Regions from separate parts of the Streptomyces sp. NPDC021749 genome, predicted to be linked through region 3. Evidence: riboswitches for the same ligand, from Rfam matches in the RefSeq annotation. Region 3 holds a riboswitch; each other region holds the start of a gene.
What was found. A riboswitch is a leader RNA that binds a small molecule or an ion and turns the genes downstream of it on or off. The one in region 3 is predicted to bind cyclic di-AMP.
Positions count from the first base shown of each region.

Region 1: it holds a riboswitch for cyclic di-AMP, as region 3 does, so the genes downstream of both, AB0G35_RS22250 (NlpC/P60 family protein) here and AB0G35_RS07280 (transglycosylase family protein) in region 3, are expected to answer to the same signal.
Region 2: it holds a riboswitch for cyclic di-AMP, as region 3 does, so the genes downstream of both, AB0G35_RS33680 (C40 family peptidase) here and AB0G35_RS07280 (transglycosylase family protein) in region 3, are expected to answer to the same signal.

Region 1 is NZ_JBFACE010000022.1:118,580-123,521, reverse strand. Features, by position in the region: gene AB0G35_RS22260 (peptidoglycan DD-metalloendopeptidase family protein) at 1-299, shown strand, start outside; gene pcrA (DNA helicase PcrA) at 354-2,837, opposite strand; cyclic di-AMP (ydaO/yuaA leader) riboswitch at 3,220-3,389, shown strand; gene AB0G35_RS22250 (NlpC/P60 family protein) at 3,397-4,539, shown strand; gene AB0G35_RS22245 (hypothetical protein) at 4,698-4,942, opposite strand, start outside.
Region 2 is NZ_JBFACE010000054.1:23,649-28,590, forward strand. Features, by position in the region: gene AB0G35_RS33670 (ATP-dependent Clp protease proteolytic subunit) at 2-640, shown strand; gene AB0G35_RS33675 (hypothetical protein) at 646-954, shown strand; cyclic di-AMP (ydaO/yuaA leader) riboswitch at 1,260-1,433, shown strand; gene AB0G35_RS33680 (C40 family peptidase) at 1,438-1,911, shown strand; gene AB0G35_RS33685 (GNAT family protein) at 1,969-2,616, shown strand; gene AB0G35_RS33690 (ATP-binding protein) at 2,959-3,387, opposite strand; gene AB0G35_RS33695 (8-amino-7-oxononanoate synthase) at 3,626-4,834, opposite strand.
Region 3 is NZ_JBFACE010000005.1:188,643-193,584, forward strand. Features, by position in the region: gene AB0G35_RS07270 (cytochrome P450) at 1-1,003, shown strand, start outside; gene AB0G35_RS07275 (transglycosylase family protein) at 1,254-2,300, shown strand; cyclic di-AMP (ydaO/yuaA leader) riboswitch at 2,512-2,720, shown strand; gene AB0G35_RS07280 (transglycosylase family protein) at 2,728-3,384, shown strand; gene eno (phosphopyruvate hydratase) at 3,676-4,942, shown strand, end outside.

The DNA.
Region 1 (4,942 bases), on a different contig from region 3:
CGGTCAGCTACGGCACCCCGGTCATGGCCGCCACCGACGGCACCGTACGGACGCAGTGGAACTCCGCCTACGGCAACATGGCGATCGTGACCGCGCCGGACGGCACGGAGACCTGGTACTGCCATCTGAGCAGCACCAAGATCCGGTCGGGGTCGGTGAAGGCCGGCGACCAGATCGCTTATTCGGGCAACTCCGGCAACTCCACTGGTCCGCACCTGCACTTCGAGGTGCGTCCCGGGGGCGGCGCGGCCGTCGACCCGCTCCCGTGGCTGCGCAGCCACGGCCTCAACCCGAACTGATCCCGCCGTACCGTTCCCGCAGCGCCGGCCACCGGCCGGCGCCCGGAACGTCCCTCAGAGCTTCTCCACCGGCGCGTACCGCAGCAGCAGCCGCTTGGGCTTCTCGCCGCCGAAGTCGATCGTCGCCTCGGCGTTGTCCCCGCTGCCCTTGACGGCGACGACCGTGCCCAGCCCGAAGCTGTCGTGGGTGACGCGGTCGCCGACGGCCAGCGAGACCACCTGGCGGTCACTGGTCCGGCGGGTGGCGAAGCCGCTCGGCCCCTTGGCGCGGGACGAGGACAGCGCGGAGCCGATGCCCCCGCCGAAACCGCCACCGCCACCGCTGCCGCCCCGGGACGACAGCCCGCCCATCGACGCGGACGGCGTCGCCGGCCCGGTCCGCTTCCACTCGACGTAGTCGTCCGGGATCTCCTCCAGGAACCGCGACGGCGGGTTGTACGAGGGCTGCCCCCAGGCGCTGCGCATCGTCGAGCGGGTGACGTAGAGCCGCTCGCGGGCGCGGGTGATGCCGACGTACGCCAGCCGGCGCTCCTCCTCCAGCTCCTTGGTCTGGCCCAGCGCGCGCATGTGCGGGAAGACGCCGTCCTCCATGCCGGTCAGGAAGACGACGGGGAATTCCAGGCCCTTGGCGGTGTGCAGCGTCATGAGGGTGACCACGCCGCTGCCCTCCTCGTCCTCGTCGGGGATCTGGTCGGAGTCGGCGACCAGCGCGACCTGTTCGAGGAAGTCGGAGAGCGTGCCCGGATTCTCCTCCCCGCGGTCCTGCTCGAATTCCAGGGCCACGGCGGCGAGTTCCTGGAGGTTCTCGATCCGGGTCTCGTCCTGGGGGTCGGTGGACGCCTGGAGTTCGGCGAGGTAGCCCGTGCGCTCCAGGACGGCCTCCAGGATCGTGGCGGGCCCGGCACCGGACTCCACGATCGTCCGCAGCTCCTCCATCAGGACGTTGAAGCGCTTGACGGCGTTGGCGGAGCGGGCCGCCATGCCGTAGGCCTCGTCGACCCGGCGCAGGGCCTGCGGGAAGGTGATCTTCTCGCGGAGCGACAGCGCGTCGATCATCGCCTCGGCGCGCTCGCCGATACCGCGCTTGGGGACGTTCAGGATCCGGCGCAGCGGGACGCTGTCCTCGGGGTTGGCGAGCACCCGCAGGTACGCGAGGACGTCGCGGACCTCCTTGCGCTCGTAGAAGCGGACTCCGCCGACGACCTTGTAGGGCAGCCCGACCCGGATGAGGATCTCTTCGAAGACGCGGGACTGGGCGTTGGTGCGGTAGAAGACGGCGACGTCGCCGGCCTTGGCGTCGCCGGCGTCGGTGAGCCGGTCGATCTCGTCGGCGACGAACTGCGCCTCGTCGTGCTCGGTGTCGGCGACATAGCCGGTGATCTTGGCGCCGGCGCCGGCGTCGGTCCAGAGGTTCTTGGGACGGCGGTTCTCGTTGCGCTCGATGACGGCGTTGGCGGCGGACAGGATCGTCTGCGAGGAGCGGTAGTTCTGCTCCAGCAGGATCGTGGTCGCGTCCGGGTAGTCCTCCTCGAACTGGAGGATGTTGCGGATCGTGGCGCCGCGGAAGGCGTAGATCGACTGGTCGGCGTCACCGACGACGCACAGCTCGGCGGCGGGGATGTCGGCGGTGCCGGTGCCGACCAGCTCGCGGACAAGGGTGTACTGGGCGTGGTTGGTGTCCTGGTACTCGTCGACGAGGACGTGGCGGAAGCGGCGGCGGTAGTGCTCGGCGACGTCCGGGAAGGCCTGGAGGAGGTTGACCGTGGTCATGATGATGTCGTCGAAGTCCAGGGCGTTGGCCTCGCGCAGCCGTGCCTGGTACATCGCGTACGCCTCGGCCAGGGTCTTCTCGAAACCGTCCGCGGCCGTCCCGGCGAAGGTCTCCTCGTCGATGAGCTCGTTCTTGAGGTTGGAGATCTTCGCGCTGAAGGACTTGGGCGGGAAGCGCTTGGGGTCGAGGTCCAGATCGCGGCAGACCAGGGACATCAGGCGCTTGGAGTCGGCGGCGTCGTAGATCGAGAAGGAGGACGTGAAGCCCAGCTTCTTGGACTCGCGGCGCAGGATCCGCACGCAGGCGCTGTGGAAGGTGGAGACCCACATGGCGTGGGCGCGCGGACCGACCAGCTGCTCGACGCGCTCCTTCATCTCGCCGGCGGCCTTGTTGGTGAAGGTGATCGCGAGGACCTGGCCGGGGTGGACGTGCCGCTCGGCGAGGAGATGGGCGATGCGGTGGGTGAGCACCCGGGTCTTGCCGGAGCCGGCGCCGGCGACGATCAGCAGCGGGCTGCCGGTGTGCACCACGGCGGCCTTCTGCTGGTCGTTGAGCCCCTGGAGCAGCGCTGCGGGGTCGACCGCCGGGCGGGCGGCGCCGTCGCGGTAGTACGCGTCCCTGGGCTCGGGCGCGTCGAACCGCCCGCCGAACAGGTCGGCGGGGATCTCCTCGGGGACCGGCTCATGCTCGTCCTCGGGAGGCGGCGGGGGCTCCTCGTCCTTGTGGCCGAGGTCCGCCAGGAAGCTGTCGTCAAAGAGGCTGCTCATCGCCCACCGAGTCTAGGCCGCCCCACCGACAGCGCGCCGGGGACTGTGGACAAGTGGCCGGGACGGCCGGAGAACGCGCGGTGCGGACCGGAAGGATCACGAGCCGGGCGGCCGGCCGGCCGTCGCCACGCGCACCGGAAGGATCACGAGCCGGGCGGCCGGCCGGCCGTCGCCACGCGCACCGCAGAAAGCGGAACGGCCGCATCCCCGAAGCGGAACGGCATCACTCAGGTCACAAAAAGGTTTCGGGCATATCGAACATCAGCCTTCACAGGAGCCACACGAGTTGGCTAACGTCCTCGCTCAGGCAGCCCGCCTCCCCGTGGACGACAGCGTCCGCACGGGCCGCCCACGCCGAGTCCGGCCCTGCCCGCGACGTGTCCTTCCGGTCACGCACGGGTCACCCGGAGCCGGGGACCCACCAGCAACACCGGGGTGAATCGATCCGTCCGTCCGACACCAGCGGACGTACGGACCGTAGGGCACGGCCTTCCGTCAGCGACACCGCCCGAACCCGACAGCTAACCCGGTAGGCGGTCCACGGAAGGAGTTGCCGGCCTTGGCGTCCCATCGCAAGCCGCGCACCAGCGTTCTCACCTCGCCCGGGAGTCGCCGTACGGCGGCCGGGCTCACCACCGCCGCGCTCGCCTCGGTCACCCTGCTCTCGCAGACCGCCGACGCCACCCCCAGAGCCCCCAAGCCCACCATCGAAGAGGTCAAGCAGAAGGTCGACGGCCTCTACCGGCAGGCCGAGGTGGCCACCCAGAAGTACAACGCCGCCAAGGAGCGCGCCGACCACCAGCGCGAGACCGTGGACGGGCTGCTCGACGCCGCGGCCAAGCGGGCCGAGAAGATGAACGAGTCCCGGCGGGAGCTCGGGACGTTCGCCTCGGCGCAGTACCGCACCGGCGGCATGAACCCGACCGCGCAGCTGATGCTCGCCAAGGACCCGCAGCAGTTCTTCGACCGCAGCCACCTGATGGAGCGGCTGACCGGGCGGCAGCAGCAGGCCGTCACCGACTACCAGCAGCAGGCCGCGGCGGCCGCCCGCCAGCGGGCCGAGGCGAGCCGCAGCCTGGAGCATCTGCAGAGCTCGCAGGCCGCCCTGAAGGAGTCCAAGCGCTCCGTTCAGCAGAAGCTGGCGGAGGCCCGCCAGCTGCTGTCCCGGCTGACCGCCCAGGAGAAGGCGCGGCTGGCCGAACTGGAGCGCCAGAAGGAGGCGGCGGCCAAGCGCCGGGCCGAAGAGGAGGCGCGCAAGCAGCGGGAGCGCGAGCAGCAGCGGCAGCACGACGGCGGGGACACCGGCGGCCAGACCGGTGGGGACACCGGCGGCTCCACCGGGGGCTCGCAGTCCACCAAGGCGGAGAAGGCCCTCGCGTTCGCCCGCGCCCAGATCGGCAAGCCGTACGTCTGGGGCGCCACCGGGCCCTCGTCCTACGACTGCTCGGGGCTGACCCAGGCGGCGTGGAAGGCTGCCGGGGTCGATCTGCCGCGCACCACCTGGGAGCAGGTCAAGGTCGGCCAGCGGGTGGCGACCAAGGACCTGCAACCTGGTGACCTGGTCTTCTTCTTCGACGACATCAGCCACGTCGGCATGTACATAGGCGGCGGCAAGATGATCCACGCCCCGCACCCGGGCGCGAACGTCCGGGAGGAGTCGATCTACTACATGCCGATCTACGGGAGCGTCCGCCCGGCCTGACGCCCGGCCCCGCTCCTCCCCGGCCCACCCCCCACGGCAACCCCCCACACGCCACCGCGCGGCCCTCGCCTCCGGATCCCGGAGTGCGACGACCGCGCGGTGTGCCGTTGTGGGGGCGACGTGGCCGGCCCCGCCATACGGGGACGCGGCCGGCGTCCTCAGGTCCAGAGGACGGCGATGAAGATGTTGGCCATCGTGAGACCGCCGACCGTGCCGAACAGCGCCTTGTCGACCTGCTCCTCGTCCCGCTTGACGTAGACCAGCGCCAGGATCACCACCAGGACGGCCATCTTGATGCCGATCTTGATGTTGTTGACCGGGTGGTCCTGCGCCTGGTTCAGGCCGACCAGCACGATGCCGGTGACCAGCATCGTCAGCGCGCCGTGCAGCATGGCCGGAACGA
Region 2 (4,942 bases), on a different contig from region 3:
CATGCTGCGACCGACCGCCCGCTACGTCCTGCCGGAGTTCACCGAGCGCACCGCGCAGGGGACGCAGACGATGGACCCGTACTCGAAGCTGCTCAGCGAGCGGATCATCTTCCTGGGGACCCCGATCGACGACACCGCCGCCAACGACGTCATGGCGCAGCTGATCCACCTCGAACACGCCGCGCCGGAGCGGGACATCTCGCTCTACATCAACTCCCCCGGCGGCTCGGTCACCGCGATGACCGCGATCTACGACACGATGCGCTTCGTGTCCTGCGACGTGGAGACCGTCTGCCTGGGACAGGCCGCGTCCGCCGCCGCGGTGCTGCTGGCCGCCGGCGCCCCCGGCAAGCGGCTGGCGCTCCCGGGCGCCCGGGTGCTGATCCACCAGCCGTCGGTGAGCGAACCGTTCGAGGGCCAGGCCACCGACCTCTACCTCCAGGCCCAGGAGCTGCTGCGCAGCCGCGCCATGCTGGAGGAGATGCTGGCGCTGCACACCGGCCAGCCGCGCGAGCGGATCGCCGCGGACATCGAGCGCGACAAGATCTTCGACGCCCCCGCGGCGCAGGAGTACGGCCTGATCGACGGGCTCACCCGCAACCGCAAGCAGTCGGCCGGCCGGCCGTCGGTCGCGCGGTGAGCCGGATGTGGCCGCCGGAGACCCCGCCGCTGCCCGCCCTCACCCGCGCCGAGGGGCAGCTGATCGACTGCTATCTGGAGGCGCTCGACCTGCTGGGCCGGATCAACCCGGCCCGCGGCGACGGCACCTACCGGGCGCTGCGCGCCGCCCAGGCCCTGGTGGGCAAGGCCGCCGAACTGCGGGACGCGCTGACGCTGATGCACAGCCGCGGTGAGCACGAGCTGCACGGCGAGACGCTGGCCCGGGCGCTGCGGGTGCTGGACGGGGAACGCCGGGCCGGATACGTGACGGTGCCGCCGGCCCGGGAACCCTGACCCGACACGCGCTCGCGCTGCCCGGACGGCGTAGCGTCCGGGCATGCGGTAAGGGGTGGACGAATTGCGCCGGGCACCGAAATTACTGCGGTCGCCGATGTTTCGCCCCAGGTCCGGGGGGTGCCGCAGACGGCACCCCGGCCCGCGACAAGGCAAATCCCACCATTCGGCGCAATTGTGGCGCATGTCACATACGGCATTTTCAACTCGGAATTCCGGTGGCAGGTGCGTGAGGATCCCTTCGACGACAAGACCCCGCCACAGCGACGGGGCGGTCCGGCCGGGCGCCCAATCCCGCCGCCGTGCCGGATGTCCGGTCGATGCGTGTGGATCGGCGGGAGCGGAGGACCCGAGCAGTACGGGGTCCGGGGCCCGCGCGGCCCGACGGACTCCTTGGGGTGAAGCCGTGGAAGCGGCCGGGCATCTTCGCCTGCCCGAACCCGACAGGTCTTCCTTCGCAGGCGGCTGACGAAGGGTTTGCGCATGACCGTGCGCACGCATACGCCTCATCTGCTGGCCCGCGCCGGCACGGTGTCCGCACTGGCACTGGCCACGCTCGGCGGGACCACGCTCGCACCGGGAACCACCGCCGACGCCGAGGCCGCGACCGTCTCCGCCCATGCGCTGCGGATCGCGGCCTCCAAGCGGGGCTCGCCCTACCAGTACGGGGCCATGGGGCCGTACCGCTTCGACTGTTCGGGCCTGACGCTGTACTCGTTCAAGCGCGCCGGCCGCGACCTGCCGCGGACCGCCGCCCAGCAGTACGGCCACACCCGGCACATCCCGGCCTCCGCCCGGAAACGCGGGGACCTGGTGTTCTTCCGTTCGGGCCACGGCATCTACCACGTCGGCATCTACGCCGGGCAGGGCCGGATGTGGCATGCGCCCAAGGCCGGCAGCGTGGTGCGGCTGGAGAAGATCTGGTCCCGCGCGGTCTCGTACGGAAGGGTGCGCTGAGCTGCGGCGACGCCGGCCGGCCAGTCAATTGTCAGTGCCGGCCGGTAACTTGACCGGGTGAGTTCGCAACTGAGCAAGGTGCTGACGGCCGCCGCGCAGGGGAGCTTCCCGCCCGCGGACGGTGCGGTGACGGTGCTGCCCCAGCCCTCCCCGCGGGACGTGGGCGTGGTGTCGTTCACCTGCCACGCCGTGGTGTTCGCGGACGTGGATCCGTCCTGGGTGCGCGACCGGATGGCTCCCGGCGATCTCGCCGGACCGCTCAGCCCGCCGTTCCTGACCGCGCTCGGCGAACGGACCGGCCGCGAGGCCAACAACATCGACCTGGCCACGGTCGCGGCGGCGCTGCCCGGGCCGCCGCCGCTGGACCTGGTGGAGACGACGGACCGCAGCCATCCGCGCATCGTCCGGGCGCTGCGCCACCGCGACGAGGTGCGGGCCTGGACGACCGGGGACGGCGGGACGCTGGTCATCGGCCGCGGTGTGGCCGGGCGCTGGGAGCTGGCGGTGGAGGTCGACGGCGCCGCCCAGGGCCGCGGCCTCGGCCGCCGGCTGGCGCACGCCGCCCGCCATCTCATACCGGCCGGCGAACGGCTCTGGGCCCAGGTCGCCCCCGGCAACGCCCGCAGCGTCCGCGCGGTGCTGGCCGCGGGGTTCGTCCCGGTGGGCGCGGAGGTGCTGATGGTGCCGGTCGGCGGGCGCGGCTGAGCCGTACCGCCGCAGGGGCGGCCCGGCCCGGACGGGGGCACGGAGCACGTCCCGCCGGGCGCCACGGAGGCGGTCGCGCGGGGAGCGGTCGATCTGGCGCCGACCCACGAGTACGTGCCGGGGGGAGGCCGTGCCGGAGGGAAGCCATGCCGCCGCGGACGGCGTGGTGCCGGAGCCGCTGCTCACCGAGGAGCTCGTGCTCGTAGCGGCCGCAGGGGCGAGCGGGGCGGTGTGGTGCCTTCAGCCGGCCCTCCTCCACGCCGTGACGGCCGCACACCGAGCGAGCCGCACACGAGCACGTCGCACGCCGAGCACGTCGCACACCGAGCGAGTCGCGCGCAGTCAGCCGGCCGCGACCCGCCAGGGCAGGCTGATCCAGACGGTCTTGCCGCCGGTGTCGGTGGGGACGACGGAGAGCCGGCCGCCGGCCTCCGCGGCGAGGAAGCGGATGATGACCAGCCCCCGGCCGTTGTCCTGCTGGACCGCGGCGGGCAGCCGGCGCGGGCGGCGGGGATGACTGTCGGTGACCCCGACACGCAGTACCTCGTCGCGGTGCAGACGCAGTTCGAGGGTGAAGGTCGGGGACTGGCCGAAGGTGTGCTGGACGGCGTTGGTGGCGAGTTCGGAGACGATCAGGCGGACCGCGTCGGCGGTGGCGGAACCGGCGGGCAGGCCCCATTCGGTGACCACGGCGAGGGCGTGTCTGCGGGCGAGGCGGACCGATTCCGGGGCGCTCGGCAGGGTGAGTGAGGATTCCTGGTGGTCTGCCATCGCGACGCCGTCCCTTTCCCACCGAGGCCGGCTCCGGTCCGCTGACCGGGGAGCCGGTGTGCCGCTCGGGTCAACGATTCGGCCTCGGACTTCTGCTGGAGCGCCAGAGTGCCACCCGTGCCCCCGGTGTGGTGCTCGATCCGCCAACTTATGCAGACTTCTGTCGCTCGATGCGGTGAACTCTGCGACGGGAGACCGGATGCGGGACGCCGTTCCGGTCACCCAGGGTCACCGGAGGTCAGATCATCGGCGGTGCGGTGGCGACGATCGTGTCCACCGCCCGGTCGAGCTGATCGCCCGTCAGATCCGCGCGGGCGGTGAGCCGCAGCCGGGAGATCCCGTCCGGTACGGACGGCGGCCGGAAGCAGCCGACCGCGAGACCGGCCGTACGGCAGTCGGCGGCCCAGCGGACCGCGGCCTCCGGCGACGGAGCGCGGACGGAGACCACCGCGGCGTCCGGCCGTACGGCCGTCAGTCCGGCCGCGGTGAGCCGGCGGTGCAGTTCACGGGCGACCTCGCCGGCCCGGGCGGCGCGCTCGGGTTCGCGGCCGATCAGCCGCAGTGCGGCCAGCGCGCCGCCGGCCGCGGCCGGGGCCAGCCCGGTGTCGAAGATGAACGTCCGGGCGGTGTTGACCAGGTGCTCGATGACCCGGGCCGGGCCGAGCACCGCGCCACCCTGGGAGCCGAGCGACTTGGAGAGCGTCACGGTGGCCACCACGTCGCCGTCGCCGGCCAGTCCGGCCGCCGCGAGCGCGCCCCGGCCTCCGTCGCCGAGGACCCCCAGGCCGTGGGCGTCGTCGACGAGCAGCGCGGCGCCGTGCGCGCGGCAGGCGGCGGCCAGTGCGGGCAGCGGCGCGGCGTCGCCGTCGACCGAGAACACCGAGTCGGTGACCACCAGCGCCCGCCCCGCGTGGCCGGCCAGGGCGCCGCGTACGGCGTCGGGGTCGGCGTGCGGCGCGACCTCGGTGCGGGCCTTGGCGAGCCGGCAGCCGTCGATGAGCGAGGCGTGGTTGCCCGCGTCGGAGACGACCAGGGTGCCGGGTGCGGTCAGTGCGGTGACCGCGGCGAGATTCGCGGCATATCCGGACGACAGCACCAGAGCCGCCTCGAAGCCGCAGAACGCGGCGAGTTCCGCCTCCAGCCGGGCGTGGAGTTCGGTGCTGCCGGAGACCAGCCGGGAGCCGGTGGCGCCGGCGCCCCAGAGCCGCGCGGCCTCGGCCGCGGCGTGGGTGACCTCCGGGTGCCGGGAGAGTCCGAGATAGTCGTTTCCGGCCAGGTCGAGCAGCGGGGAGTCGGCGGGGCGGGGGCGCAGCGCGCGGACCAGGCCGGCGCGTTGGCGCTCGGCGCGGGCGGTGTCGAGCCAGTCGAAGGCCGCGCCGGGCGCCGGTCCGGCGGCGGGCGGGGGCGCGGTGTCGCGCGGCAGCGGCGGGGCGGAGTCCTGCGGCATCGGCGTCCTTCGTCGAGGGCTCGATTGTGGGCTGTCGATAGACGTTAGCGGTCGTTCCGCACGGCCACGGTGTGGCGATACACACACCCCGATCGGCGCGCGTTGTGG
Region 3 (4,942 bases):
CCTGATGACGCACCTGCTCAACATCGACCCGCCGGACCACACCCGGCTGCGCCGGCTGGTCAGCAAGGCGTTCACGCCCCGGCGTGTCGCCGAGTTCGCGCCCCGGGTGCAGGAGCTGACCGATCACCTCATCGACGGGTTCGCCGCTCGCGGCGAGGCCGACCTCATCCACGAGTTCGCCTTCCCGCTGCCCATCTACGCGATCTGTGACCTGCTGGGCGTCCCGCGCGAGGACCAGGACGACTTCCGGGACTGGGCGGGCATGATGATCCGGCACGGCGGCGGCCCGCGCGGTGGCGTGGCCCGCTCCGTGAAGAAGATGCGGGGCTATCTCGCCGACCTCATCCACCGCAAGCGGGAGGCGCTGCCCGACGGGCCGACGCCGGGGGAGGACCTGATCTCGGGTCTCATCCGGGCCTCGGACCACGGTGAGCACCTCACCGAGAACGAGGCCGCGGCGATGGCGTTCATCCTGCTCTTCGCCGGTTTCGAGACCACCGTCAACCTCATCGGTAACGGCATCCACGCCCTGCTGGGCCACCCCGCCCAGCGGGAGCTGCTGCAGAAGGCGCTGGCGGCGGGCGACACCGAGCTGCTGACCACCGGGGTCGAGGAACTCCTCCGCTTCGACGGCCCGGTGGAGCTGGCGACCTGGCGGTTCGCCACCGAGGAGCTGGCCCTCGGCGGGCAGCGGATCGCCGAGGGGGACCCGGTCCTGGTCGTCCTGGCCGCCGCCGACCGCGACCCGGCGCGCTTCGCCGAGCCGGACGTGCTCGACCTGACCCGGCGTGACAATCAGCACCTGGGATACGGGCACGGCATCCACTACTGCCTGGGCGCCCCGCTCGCCCGGCTCGAAGGTCAGACCGCGCTCGCCACCCTGTTGACCCGGCTTCCGGACATCCGGCTTGCGGTGGAACCGGATGAATTGCGGTGGCGGGGCGGGCTCATCATGCGCGGACTGCGGTCGCTGCCGGTGGAGTTCTCGCCCGAGCGGTCCTGACCAGCGGCGGAGGCCGGTGGTGACAGAGCGTCAGGACGTAACCTGCGCGTGATCTCCGCTACACCGACTTGTGACTACCCGTGACCCCCGCTACCTTTCGATCCACGATCGACGGTCCCTCGAACACATTGCCGAGGAAGGCCGCCGGTCGGGACAACTCAACCGCCGCGCGAAAGGCATCCGCATGCGTTCCGGGAACGGCCGACACCGTCGCCCCCGTCAAGCACCGGCCATCTTTGTCACGGCGGGAGTGACCGGCTCGGCACTGGCACTGCCCCTGCTCTCCGCCAGTGGCGCCCACGCCGCCGACACCGCGACCTGGGACCGGGTCGCCCAGTGCGAGAGCGGCGGCGTCTGGAGCTCGGACGCCGGCAACGGCTTCTACGGCGGGCTCCAGCTCACCCAGGAGATGTGGGACCGGCACGGCGGCGGGGCCTACGCCTCGCGGCCGGACCTCGCCAGCCGCGCCCAGCAGATCGCGGTGGCCGAATCGATCCTCGACGACCTCGGGCCGGACGCCTGGCCGAGCTGTGCGGTGAACGCGGGCCTGAAGAAGGACGGCCGGGCGCCGCAGGTGAACCCGGGCGGCACCAGCACCCCGATACCCGACCCGTCGGACGATGACGACACCGCCGGCCGCGGCTCCTCCGGCTGGCACGACGGCACGGCCGACGACCCGGGGGGCGACGAGGGTGACGAGCCGGCCGGTGACGAGCCGTCGCGGACCACGCCGTCCCCGTCCACTCCCGCCCCCTCGGACTCCACCGGGACCGACGAGACGTCCCCCGACCCCGACCGGACCTCCGGGCCCTCCGGTGACGCCACGCCGGGCGACCGTGACGAGGACCCGTCCGGCACCCACGGTCCTTCCGGCACCACCGACCCCTCCGACGACGGCAACGGCGACGGCCGGGGTGCCGGTGACGGCAGCGGTACGGACAACGGGGGCGGCGCGTCCTCCGACGGGACCCAGGGCGGTACGGCGACGGACAGCGTGCCGGGCGGTACCGGCCGGCACCGCGGCGGCGCGGACCCGGGCGAGGGCGAGGGCGACGGCGGCGGCCGGACGTCCGGCGGGCGGCACGCCTCGCGCGGTGACGACGCGCACCGGACGCCCCCGGCGGACGGTGGCGGGTACACCGTGCGGCCGGGTGACAGCCTGTCAGCGATCGCCCGGGCGCACCGGCTGCCGGGTGGCTGGCCGGCGCTCTACGACCGCAACGAGGACGTCATCGGGTCCGACGCGGACCTGATCCAGCCGGGTCAGCAGCTCGATCTCGGGCAGTCCGCAGGGTAGTTCGCCGGTTTCGGCCCGCTTTGGCGAAAGTGAGACAAGCGTCTCGTTGTGGGGCGGTGGACCCCAAAGGGTCCACCGCCGTCACACCGGTCCCCACCTGCGGCTTTACGTCCCCTCCGTGATCAAAAACGGTCAACTCGGTTCAGATGAGGGGGTTTGAACCCCACGGGATTCCTGTTTACGGTCATCACCGCTCGCCAAAGCGGGCCCCTTCGACCACACGCCGAATCCTGCCGGTGGCCGGAGGCAGTTGACGCGCAAGCGCCGTAGGCAGGAGCGGGGGAACCAAGGTAGGCGCCGGCCCGGCCCGTGAAAGCGGGTCAGCCGGCTTGGGGTGAAGCCCGGTGCTCACGGCACCGGCCGGGCGACTCATCAGTCCGAACCCGACAGCTCACCTCGCAGGCGTCGGTGAGGAAACGAACGAACCATGCTGATCAACAAGGGCAAGCACCGTCGTCCCTCCAAGGCCGTCCGCGTCGCCGCGCTCGCCGGTGTCGCCGGTGCCGCCGTCGCCGCCCCGCTGATGGGCGCCACCTCCGCTTCCGCCGCTTCCGTCGCCACCTGGGACAAGGTCGCCCAGTGCGAGTCCGGCGGCAACTGGTCGATCAACACCGGTAACGGCTACTACGGTGGCCTGCAGTTCTCCAACTCCAGCTGGGCCGCCGCCGGCGGCACCAAGTACGCGCCGCGCGCCGACCTGGCCACCAAGGCCCAGCAGATCACCGTCGCCGAGAAGCTCCTCGCCCTCCAGGGCCCGGGCGCCTGGTCCTGCGCCGGCGCCGGCGGCCTGACCTCCGGCGGCCCGTCCCCTGACCTGGACACCAGCACCCCGGTGGCCAAGTCCGCCCCGCAGAAGAGCGACGCGGCCGTCAAGCGCACCCCGGCCGCCCCGAAGCACGAGAGCGCCCCGGCGGCCCCGAAGAAGAACCAGGGCCACGGCAACTACACCGTCAAGGCGGGCGACACCCTCGCCAAGATCGCCAAGGCGCACGGCACCAACTGGAAGGCCGTCTACGCGGCCAACAAGTCCGTCATCGGCGGCAACCCCAACCTGATCTTCCCGGGTCAGAAGCTCCACGTCTGAGCCGTCCCCGCACCGGGACAGCTCTGGTGAGACCGGCCCCGTCCGGCGCGCCCCTCCCCCCGGCGCGCCGCGGCGGGGCTTCTCCGTGTCCCGCCGCCCGAGCCGCCGCCGGCCGGGCCCGCCGCCGGACTTTCCCCGCTTGGCGAACATCGCGGCAAACCTCCCGTGACCTGGTCCTTTGTTCTGCTTGTGGGGTTATTCCGTCCCACGGAGCGGGCCAAGGGGAGGCGGACGCTCCCCGGGCCGTTAGGCTCGTGCTGCAGAACTCCAGACACCCATGAAGGAGACAACGTGCCGTCCATCGACGTCGTCGTAGCCCGCGAAATTCTCGACTCGCGAGGTAATCCCACGGTCGAGGTCGAGGTCGGCCTCGACGACGGCAGCACCGGCCGTGCCGCCGTGCCGTCCGGCGCCTCGACCGGCGCCTTCGAGGCCATCGAGCTTCGCGACGGCGACCCCAACCGCTACCTCGGCAAGGGCGTGGAGAAGGCCGTCCTGGCCGTCATCGAGCAGATCGGCCCGGAGCTCGTCGGCTACGACGCGACCGAGCAGCGGCTGATCGACCAGGCCATGTTCGACCTGGACGCCACCGACAACAAGGGCTCGCTCGGCGCCAACGCCATCCTCGGCGTCTCCCTCGCCGTCGCGCACGCCGCCTCCGAGGCCAGCGACCTCCCGCTCTTCCGCTACCTGGGCGGCCCGAACGCGCACGTCCTGCCCGTGCCGATGATGAACATCCTGAACGGCGGCTCGCACGCCGACTCCAACGTGGACATCCAGGAATTCATGATCGCCCCGATCGGCGCGGAGTCCTTCTCCGAGGCCCTGCGCTGGGGCACCGAGGTCTACCACACCCTCAAGAAGGTCCTGAAGGAGCGCGGTCTGTCGACCGGCCTGGGCGACGAGGGCGGCTTCGCCCCCAACCTCGGCTCCAACCGCGAGGCCCTCGACCTCATCCTGGAGGCCATCAAGCAGGCCGGCTACACCCCCGGCCAGGACGTCGCGCTCGCCCTGGACGTCGCCGCCTCCGAGTTCTACAAGGACGGCCGCTACCTCTTCGAGGGCAAGGAGCGCTCCGCCGCCGAGATGACGGAGTACTACGAGGAGCTCGTCTCCGCGTACCCGCTGGTCTCCATCGAGGACCCGCTGTTCGAGGACGACTGGGCCGGCTGGAAGGTCATCACCGACAAGCTCGGCGCCAAGGTCCAGCTGGTCGGCGACGACCTGTTCGTCACCAACCCCGAGCGCCTGGCCCGCGGCATCGAGGAGGGCTCCGCCAACGCCCTGCTGGTCAAGGTCAACCAGATCGGCTCGCTGACCGAGACCCTGGACGCCGTCGAGCTGGCCCAGCGCAACGGCTTCAAGTGCATGATGTCGCACCGCTCCGGCGAGACCGAGGACGTCACCATCGCCGACCTGGCCGTCGCCACCAACTGCGGCCAGATCAAGACCGGTGCCCCGGCCCGCTCCGAGCGCGTCGCCAAGTACAACCAGCTGCTGCGCATCGAGGAGATCCTCGACGACGCCGCGGTGTACGCCGGCCGCTCCGCCTTCCCGC